DNA from 3 places in the Pyruvatibacter sp. HU-CL02332 genome. Region 1 is predicted to be linked to each of the others. Evidence: predicted binding sites of a transcription regulator. Region 1 holds the regulator's gene; each other region holds the start of a gene.
The links. The regulator PhoB, encoded in region 1, activates phosphate uptake and scavenging genes when phosphate is short. The targets are predictions, from matches to a motif close to TGTCATNNANCTGTCAT.

Region 2: ABXH05_RS00035 (BtaA family protein) is a predicted target of PhoB. The motif match lies at 1,029-1,045, and genes of this name have one in related genera.
Region 3: ABXH05_RS00560 (PhoX family protein) is a predicted target of PhoB. The motif match lies at 971-987, and genes of this name have one in related genera.

The regions. Positions count from the first base shown of each region.
Region 1 covers NZ_BAABWK010000001.1:1,962,167-1,964,434, forward strand. Annotated here, with positions in the region: gene pstB (phosphate ABC transporter ATP-binding protein PstB) at 1-42, shown strand, start outside; gene phoU (phosphate signaling complex protein PhoU) at 140-874, shown strand; gene phoB (phosphate regulon transcriptional regulator PhoB) at 928-1,629, shown strand; gene ABXH05_RS09330 (GcrA family cell cycle regulator) at 1,732-2,241, opposite strand.
Region 2 covers NZ_BAABWK010000001.1:4,638-6,905, reverse strand. Annotated here, with positions in the region: gene dxs (1-deoxy-D-xylulose-5-phosphate synthase) at 1-966, shown strand, start outside; gene ABXH05_RS00035 (BtaA family protein) at 1,156-2,268, shown strand, end outside.
Region 3 covers NZ_BAABWK010000001.1:115,686-117,953, forward strand. Annotated here, with positions in the region: gene ABXH05_RS00550 (gamma carbonic anhydrase family protein) at 35-568, opposite strand; gene ABXH05_RS00555 (DUF1330 domain-containing protein) at 606-914, opposite strand; gene ABXH05_RS00560 (PhoX family protein) at 1,041-2,268, shown strand, end outside.

The DNA of each region.
Region 1 (2,268 bases):
GATGAGCGGACACAGGACTATATTACCGGTCGTTTTGGTTAGTCGGCCGATGCACCTAGACTGTTCAGCAAGGTCCGCATAGTTGGGCCGTCAGGCTGAATGCCACACCGGGCTAAGGCCCAATCGGGAGAGACCCCAAGTGCAAGAGCATATCGTTACGTCCTTTGAAGAGGCTCTCGATAGTATCAACGAAAGCCTCGCACGCATGGGCGGCCTTGCTGAAAAGCAGCTGGCCGACTCCATTGAAGCGATTACCCGCCGCGACCGCGCGCTGGCGGAACAGACCGTTGCATCTGACAAGCAGATTGATGCTCTTGAGGTGGACATTGAAGCGCAGGCGCTGCGCCTGATTGCTCTGCGCCAGCCAATGGCGATTGATCTGCGCGAAACAGTCTCCGCCATCAAGATCTCATCGGACCTTGAGCGCATTGGTGATTTGGCCAAGAACATTTCAAAGCGCGCGCTGGCTGTGGATCAGGCAAGTCCGGGTCGTGCCATGCAGGGGCTTGAGCGCATGGGCCGTCAGGTCCTCAATCAGCTCAAGGAAGTGCTTGATGCCTACGCCCAGCGCGACAATGAGCGTGCCATGGTCGTCTGGCGGCGCGACGAAGAGATTGACGAGATGTACAACTCCCTCTTCCGGGAGCTGCTCACCTACATGATGGAAGATCCGCGCACGATTTCCCTGTGCACCCATCTTCTGTTTGTCGCCAAGAACCTTGAACGTATCGGCGACCATTCCACCAACATCGCAGAAACCATTCAGTTCCTTGTGACCGGTGAAGCGCTTGGAGAGAACCGGCCAAAGGGTGACACGACCAGTGTCACAAACATGGAATTCCCAGCTGACGCAGAAACACCACCGCAGTCATGATGCAACTCTCGACCGCGCCATCAGCTGCAAAAGCAATGTCCGGGGCAAGACCAATGAAAACGCAACCCCTCGTGCTCATCGTTGAAGACGAAGACGCACTGACGACCCTGCTGCAATACAATCTTGAAAAAGAGGGTTACAGGGTCTCAACCACAGCTGACGGCGAAGAAGCCACGATGATTGTGGATGAGCAGCAGCCTGATTTGGTCCTGCTGGACTGGATGCTGCCGCAGGTCTCAGGCATTGAGCTCTGCCGTCGCTTTCGGGGGCGCAGCGAAACACGCAACATTCCTATCATCATGCTGACCGCACGCGGCGAAGAAGCGGATCGTGTTCGCGGGCTGGATACGGGCGCTGACGACTACATCACCAAGCCCTTTTCCATGACCGAGCTTCTCGCCCGCGTCCGGGCAGTCCTGCGCCGTATTCGGCCAGCCCTGACAGACGACATTGTGACCTTCGGCGATGTGGCGGTTGATCGGTCATCCCACCGTGTGCGGCGAGGCGAGCGGGAAATTCATCTCGGGCCAACCGAATTCCGCCTGCTTGATCACCTGATCCAGCATCCCGGTCGTGTGTTCAGCCGCGAGCAGCTGCTGGATGCGGTTTGGGGGTCAGACGTCTATGTGGAAGCCCGCACCGTGGATGTGCATGTCGGTCGGTTGCGCAAAGCCCTGAACAATCCTGGCGAGCAGGATCCCATCCGTACTGTGCGTTCTGCCGGCTACGCTTTGGATGAACACTTCCGCGATTAGCAGAAACGTCAGGCGCGAAAACGAAAAAGGCGGACCGTTTGGCGGTCCGCCTTTTTGTTGAAGCCGTCTTCTTGGAAAAGACGTGAAAACTTGTGTCCGGCCTTAACCGATCATGCGGTTTGGAAACTGCCGTGGACGATCCTTGCGTTCCCGACGGGAAGGAAGTGGCTGATAGGCCTTCTTGGCGTGGGCTGCGCAATAGGGCAGGCCGGGTGCAGAACGCTGCCCGCAGAAGTGGAAGCTTTCGTCGCCCGGATCACCATTTGGCCACTTGCAGGTCTGTTCGGTGAGCTCCAGAAGGTTTGCCTGGGCATCAGGGTCGCTGATGACTTCTAGCTCTTCGGGTTCTGGCGCCGGAGCAACGGCTGTCTTCTTACTGGCCGTTTCACGCCGGGGCGCTGCCGTTGACGCTGCACGCGGCGCGCGCGGCGCTGCAGGGCGGCGACGGGTGACGCGGGTGGGTGCACCACGGCCTGACAGGCCCAGACGGTGCACTTTACCAATCACGGCATTACGAGTGACGCCGCCAAGCCGGGCTGCAATCTGACTGGCACTCAGCCCGTCGAGCCACATCTGCTTGAGCTGTTCAACGCGCTCATCGGTCCACGTCATCGCATTTTCCCCCTACAAATCGCAGAT
Region 2 (2,268 bases), 2.0 Mb from region 1:
AAGGTTTTTGCCGACGCGCTGATCTCTGAAGCGCAGCGGGATGAGCGTATTGTGGCCGTGTCGCCTGCCATGCCTGATGGCTCGGGCCTCACCAAGTTTGGTGAAATGTTCCCGGAGCGCCACTTTGATGTGGCGATTGCCGAACAGCATTGCGTGACCTTCTGTGCCGGTATGGCTGCGGAAGGCATGCGGCCGTTCGCGGCGATCTATTCAACTTTCCTGCAGCGCGGCTATGACCAGGTCATTCATGACGTGGCGATCCAGAAGCTGCCGGTCCGCTTTGCAATTGACCGCGCCGGTATGGTGGGTGCGGACGGTGTGACCCATCAGGGCGCCTATGATGTGGCGTTTCTTGGCTGCGTTCCGGGCATGACCATTATGGCGGCAGGCAATGAAGCCGAGCTGACAGACATGGTCGCTACCTCGGCTGCCTTTGACGAAGGCCCCATCGCTCTGCGCTATCCGCGTGGCGAAGGCGCTGGCGTCGAGATGCCCGAACAGGGTCGTATCCTCGAAATCGGCAAGGGCGTGGTTCTTCGCGAGGGCAGCAAGATTGCCATTCTCAGCTATGGTGCACGCCGTCAGGATGCGCTGGCCGCAGCAGACAAACTTGCTGCCATGGGGCTTTCAGCAACTGTCGCCGATGCGCGGTTTGCCAAGCCGATCGATGATGACCTTGTGAAGCAGCTGGCAACGAACCATGAGCTCCTGATCTCTGTTGAAGAGGGATCAATCGGCGGCTTCTCAACGCTGGTCTATGACAGCCTGGCCCGTCAGGGACTTGATACGGGCAATGCCCGGTTTGTTCCGATCTTCATGCCGGACATCTACATCGACCACGACAAACCTGCTGCGCAGGTGACGGCAGCAGGCCTTGATGCTGCTGGCATTGTGGTTCGGGTGTTGGATGCGCTTGGCATTGACGAAAGCCGTGCTGTCGCTGCTGCGGGTATTGGCGCCGAGTAGTACGCTGCTCTTACGTCCAGTCATGACAATGTCGCTGTCGCGTCACGCAGCCTACGTTTTGCTGTGACAAAAGCGTCATTGCCTGCCTGCTACTGACCGGAACCCACGAATTTTCGTGAGTCTTCCCGGCGGCATGCAGGCCCTGTCGGATGTGCGTCGAGGTGGATGCCGGCCTGCAAGGAGTTTCCCTTGCCGCCGTCATCACTTCAGCAGACCCGTAAGAACCTTCAATCCGCAGTTCATCAAAACGAGGCCGCTTCGCGTGCTGGTTTTCTGGAGCGGCTGTTTACCTTTGCATTCAAAGGGCTGGTTTATCCGCAGATTTGGGAAGATCCCAAGGTTGACCTTGAGGCCTTGGCCCTAACGCCGGATTCTCGGATGCTGACCATCGCATCTGGCGGGTGCAATGTGCTGTCCTATCTGACGGCGAACCCGAAAGAAATCATCGCGGTTGATCTTAACCGCGCCCATCTGGCGCTCACACGGCTCAAGCTGGCTGCGGCGCAGGGCATGCCGACCTATGAGGCGTTTTATCGGTTCTTTGGGGAGGCGGACGCCAAGGCGAACGTCAACGCTTACATGCGTTTCGTACAGGAGCGTCTGGACAAAGAGAGCCGCAAATACTGGGAGGGCCGCGATTGGATGCTGCAGCGGCGCATTTCGCTGTTCTCTCGCGATCTTTATCACCACGGCTTGCTTGGGTACTTCATTGGCGTGGCCCACTGGATGGCACGCCTGCATGGTACGGACCCCCGCCATATTGTCTGGGCTCGGACGATTGACGAGCAGCGGACGTTTTTTGATACGGCCCTTGCCCCCCTGTTTGACCGCCGCATGGTGCGTTGGGTGACGTCGAAAAAGATGTCGCTTTATGGTCTTGGTATCCCTCCCGCCCAGTACGAAGCCCTTGCTGCAGATGGTAATGGCGACATGGCTGCTGTTCTCAAGGCGCGTCTGGAGAAGCTCGCCTGCGGGTTTGAGATGAAAGATAACTACTTTGCCTGGCAGGCGTTTGGGCGTGGCTACGCTTCTGGCCCGTCTGGCCCACTTCCCCCATATCTGCAGGCGGATCACTACACTGATGTGCGAGACCGAGCCCGCCGGGTGAAGGTCTGCCATCGCTCCTTCACTGAACAGCTGAACAGGGAGCAGGATGCAACACTTGATGCCTATGTGTTGCTTGATGCTCAGGACTGGATGACGGATGCCCAGCTCAATGAACTCTGGGCTGAGATCACCCGCACGGCCCAGCCTGGTGCGCGGGTCGTTTTCCGAACAGCAGGTGCTCCTACTATCCTGCCG
Region 3 (2,268 bases), 1.8 Mb from region 1:
TTTAATGGCTTTTGCCAACCCTAGCGCCGTTTGATCAGTCCGCCAACTTGCGCATGTTCTGTGCAAACCGCTTCCAGTTTTCCACGTAATGCAGGGCTGACAGCTTGAGGGCAGCGCTGTCCTCGGGAGTCAACTCACGCACAACCTTTGCAGGGGACCCCACCGCCAGAACGCCATCGGGAATCTCCTTGCCTTCGGTCACCAGCGCGTGGGCACCGATGATCGAGCCCTTGCCAATTTTCGCGCCATTGAGAACCGTAGACCCGATGCCGATAAGGGAGCCCTCGCCGATGGTGCAACCATGCAGCATGACCATGTGCCCGATGGTGACATCCGGCCCGATGGTGAGCGGCATGCCGGGGTCTGAATGAAGCACGGACCCATCCTGCACATTGGAGCGCTCACCAATGGTGATCGGTTCATTGTCGCCACGCACTGTGGCACCGAACCAGACACTTGCATCCGGCTTCATGATGACATTGCCCATGACAGATGCACTGGGGGCGACCCAGAAATTGCCGTCGCCGGGCAGCTGTGGCTTGAGGTCGTCGAGTTCGTAAATCGCCATGGTTAGAGCACTCCTGAGGATCATTTCCTCATCAGCGCTAACCTACAGCAGCAGCAGGAGCAAGCCCTTTGACCAGGACACCCGTTCCCACGGTGGCCGCTTCGCGGTCCTTGGCAATCTCCAGATATTCAGGCGAATGGGCCCAGGCGTAATAGGCATCCGCATCGGGGAACGACATCATGATGAGCTTGTCATAGGGCCAGTCCCCCATCAGAAGCTCGGGATGTTCGTCCGACACAAGCAACCGGCCATCAAATTTTGAAAACACCTCAAAGAAACGGCTGGCATAACGGTCATAGGTCGGCCGGTCATGAATACAAATGCTCACAATCGCATATACAGTCATCTGTCCTCTTCCCATTGGCTGTTCCCATGGCGAATGTGAGCGGAAAACAAACTCGCCGTCATGACCGTGTTATCGCAATGCCATAATGTGTCGCTGCAACAGCACTTGAACATCAGGAAGCAGACAATGAGCGAACGTAAGACATCAGATGTAAATTGCGGCGTCGCTCTTGAGCCAACCGAAGACCGACGCTCCAGCCCCGCGAATGTCGCAACCTTCGGCGAGGTCGCCGCAGCTCGCATGGGACGTCGCAGCTTTTTGAAAGGCGCGTTGGGCACAACTACCTATGCAGCCCTCGCCGCATCTCCTGCAGCCCTTCTTGCCGCCTGCGGCGAGGATGAGTCCCTGGACGTGCCGGCAGTCAGCTCTTTCGCTCCCAAGCCCGGATCACTGGCAGACTTCACAGAGGTCAGCCACGGGGTCTCCACAGACCATGTGGTGTCGCCAGGGTACTCAGCCGACATCCTCATCCGCTGGGGTGACCCGGTGCTGGCCGACGCGCCGACTTTCGTGCCCGGTGCGCCTGATGCCGACGCGCAGGAAAAACAGTTTGGCTACAACAACGACTATGTGGGGTTTGTGCCCCTGAATGACGACGGCACGCGGGGTGTGCTGTGCATCAATCACGAGTTCACCTCCAGGGACATCATGTTCCCCCATGACCTGCGCAACACGAGCCCCAAAGAACTCGCCGCAACGGAAATGGCGGCCCATGGCGGATCAATCATCGAGGTCGCACAGACCAGTGACGGGGGATGGCGTGTCGTTGCCGACAGCAAGCTCAACCGGCGCATCACCACCCGCTCCACGGCCATGGATCTGTCCGGCCCGGCTGCCGGCCATCCACGCCTGCAGACCAATGCCGACCCGACGGGCACCCGCGTCGTCGGCACGCTCAACAACTGCGCCGGCGGCATCACGCCCTACGGCACCTATTTGATGGCAGAAGAAAACTTCCACTTCTATTTCCTTGGCGAATTGGATGACGCCGAGCGCGAAGGCGCTACCGCTGGCGACCTTGAGGCCGCATGCGCGGCGGGAGACGCCAGCCATCCCGAGGCCCGCAACTATTGCCGCTATGGCGTGGCCATGGGCGGCGGCTACGACTGGGGCCGCCATTTCGACCGGTTCAACATCAATAAGGAACCCAACGAGGCAAACCGCTTTGGCTGGGTGGTCGAAGTTGATCCGCTCGATCCCACATCAACACCCGTGAAGCGCACGGCTCTTGGACGCTTCAAACATGAGGGCGCCGAAAGCATCGTCAACAAGGATGGCCGTCTGGTCATCTATATGGGTGACGACCAGCGGTTTGACTATCTCTATCGCTTCGTGAGCGACGGCACCGTGAACA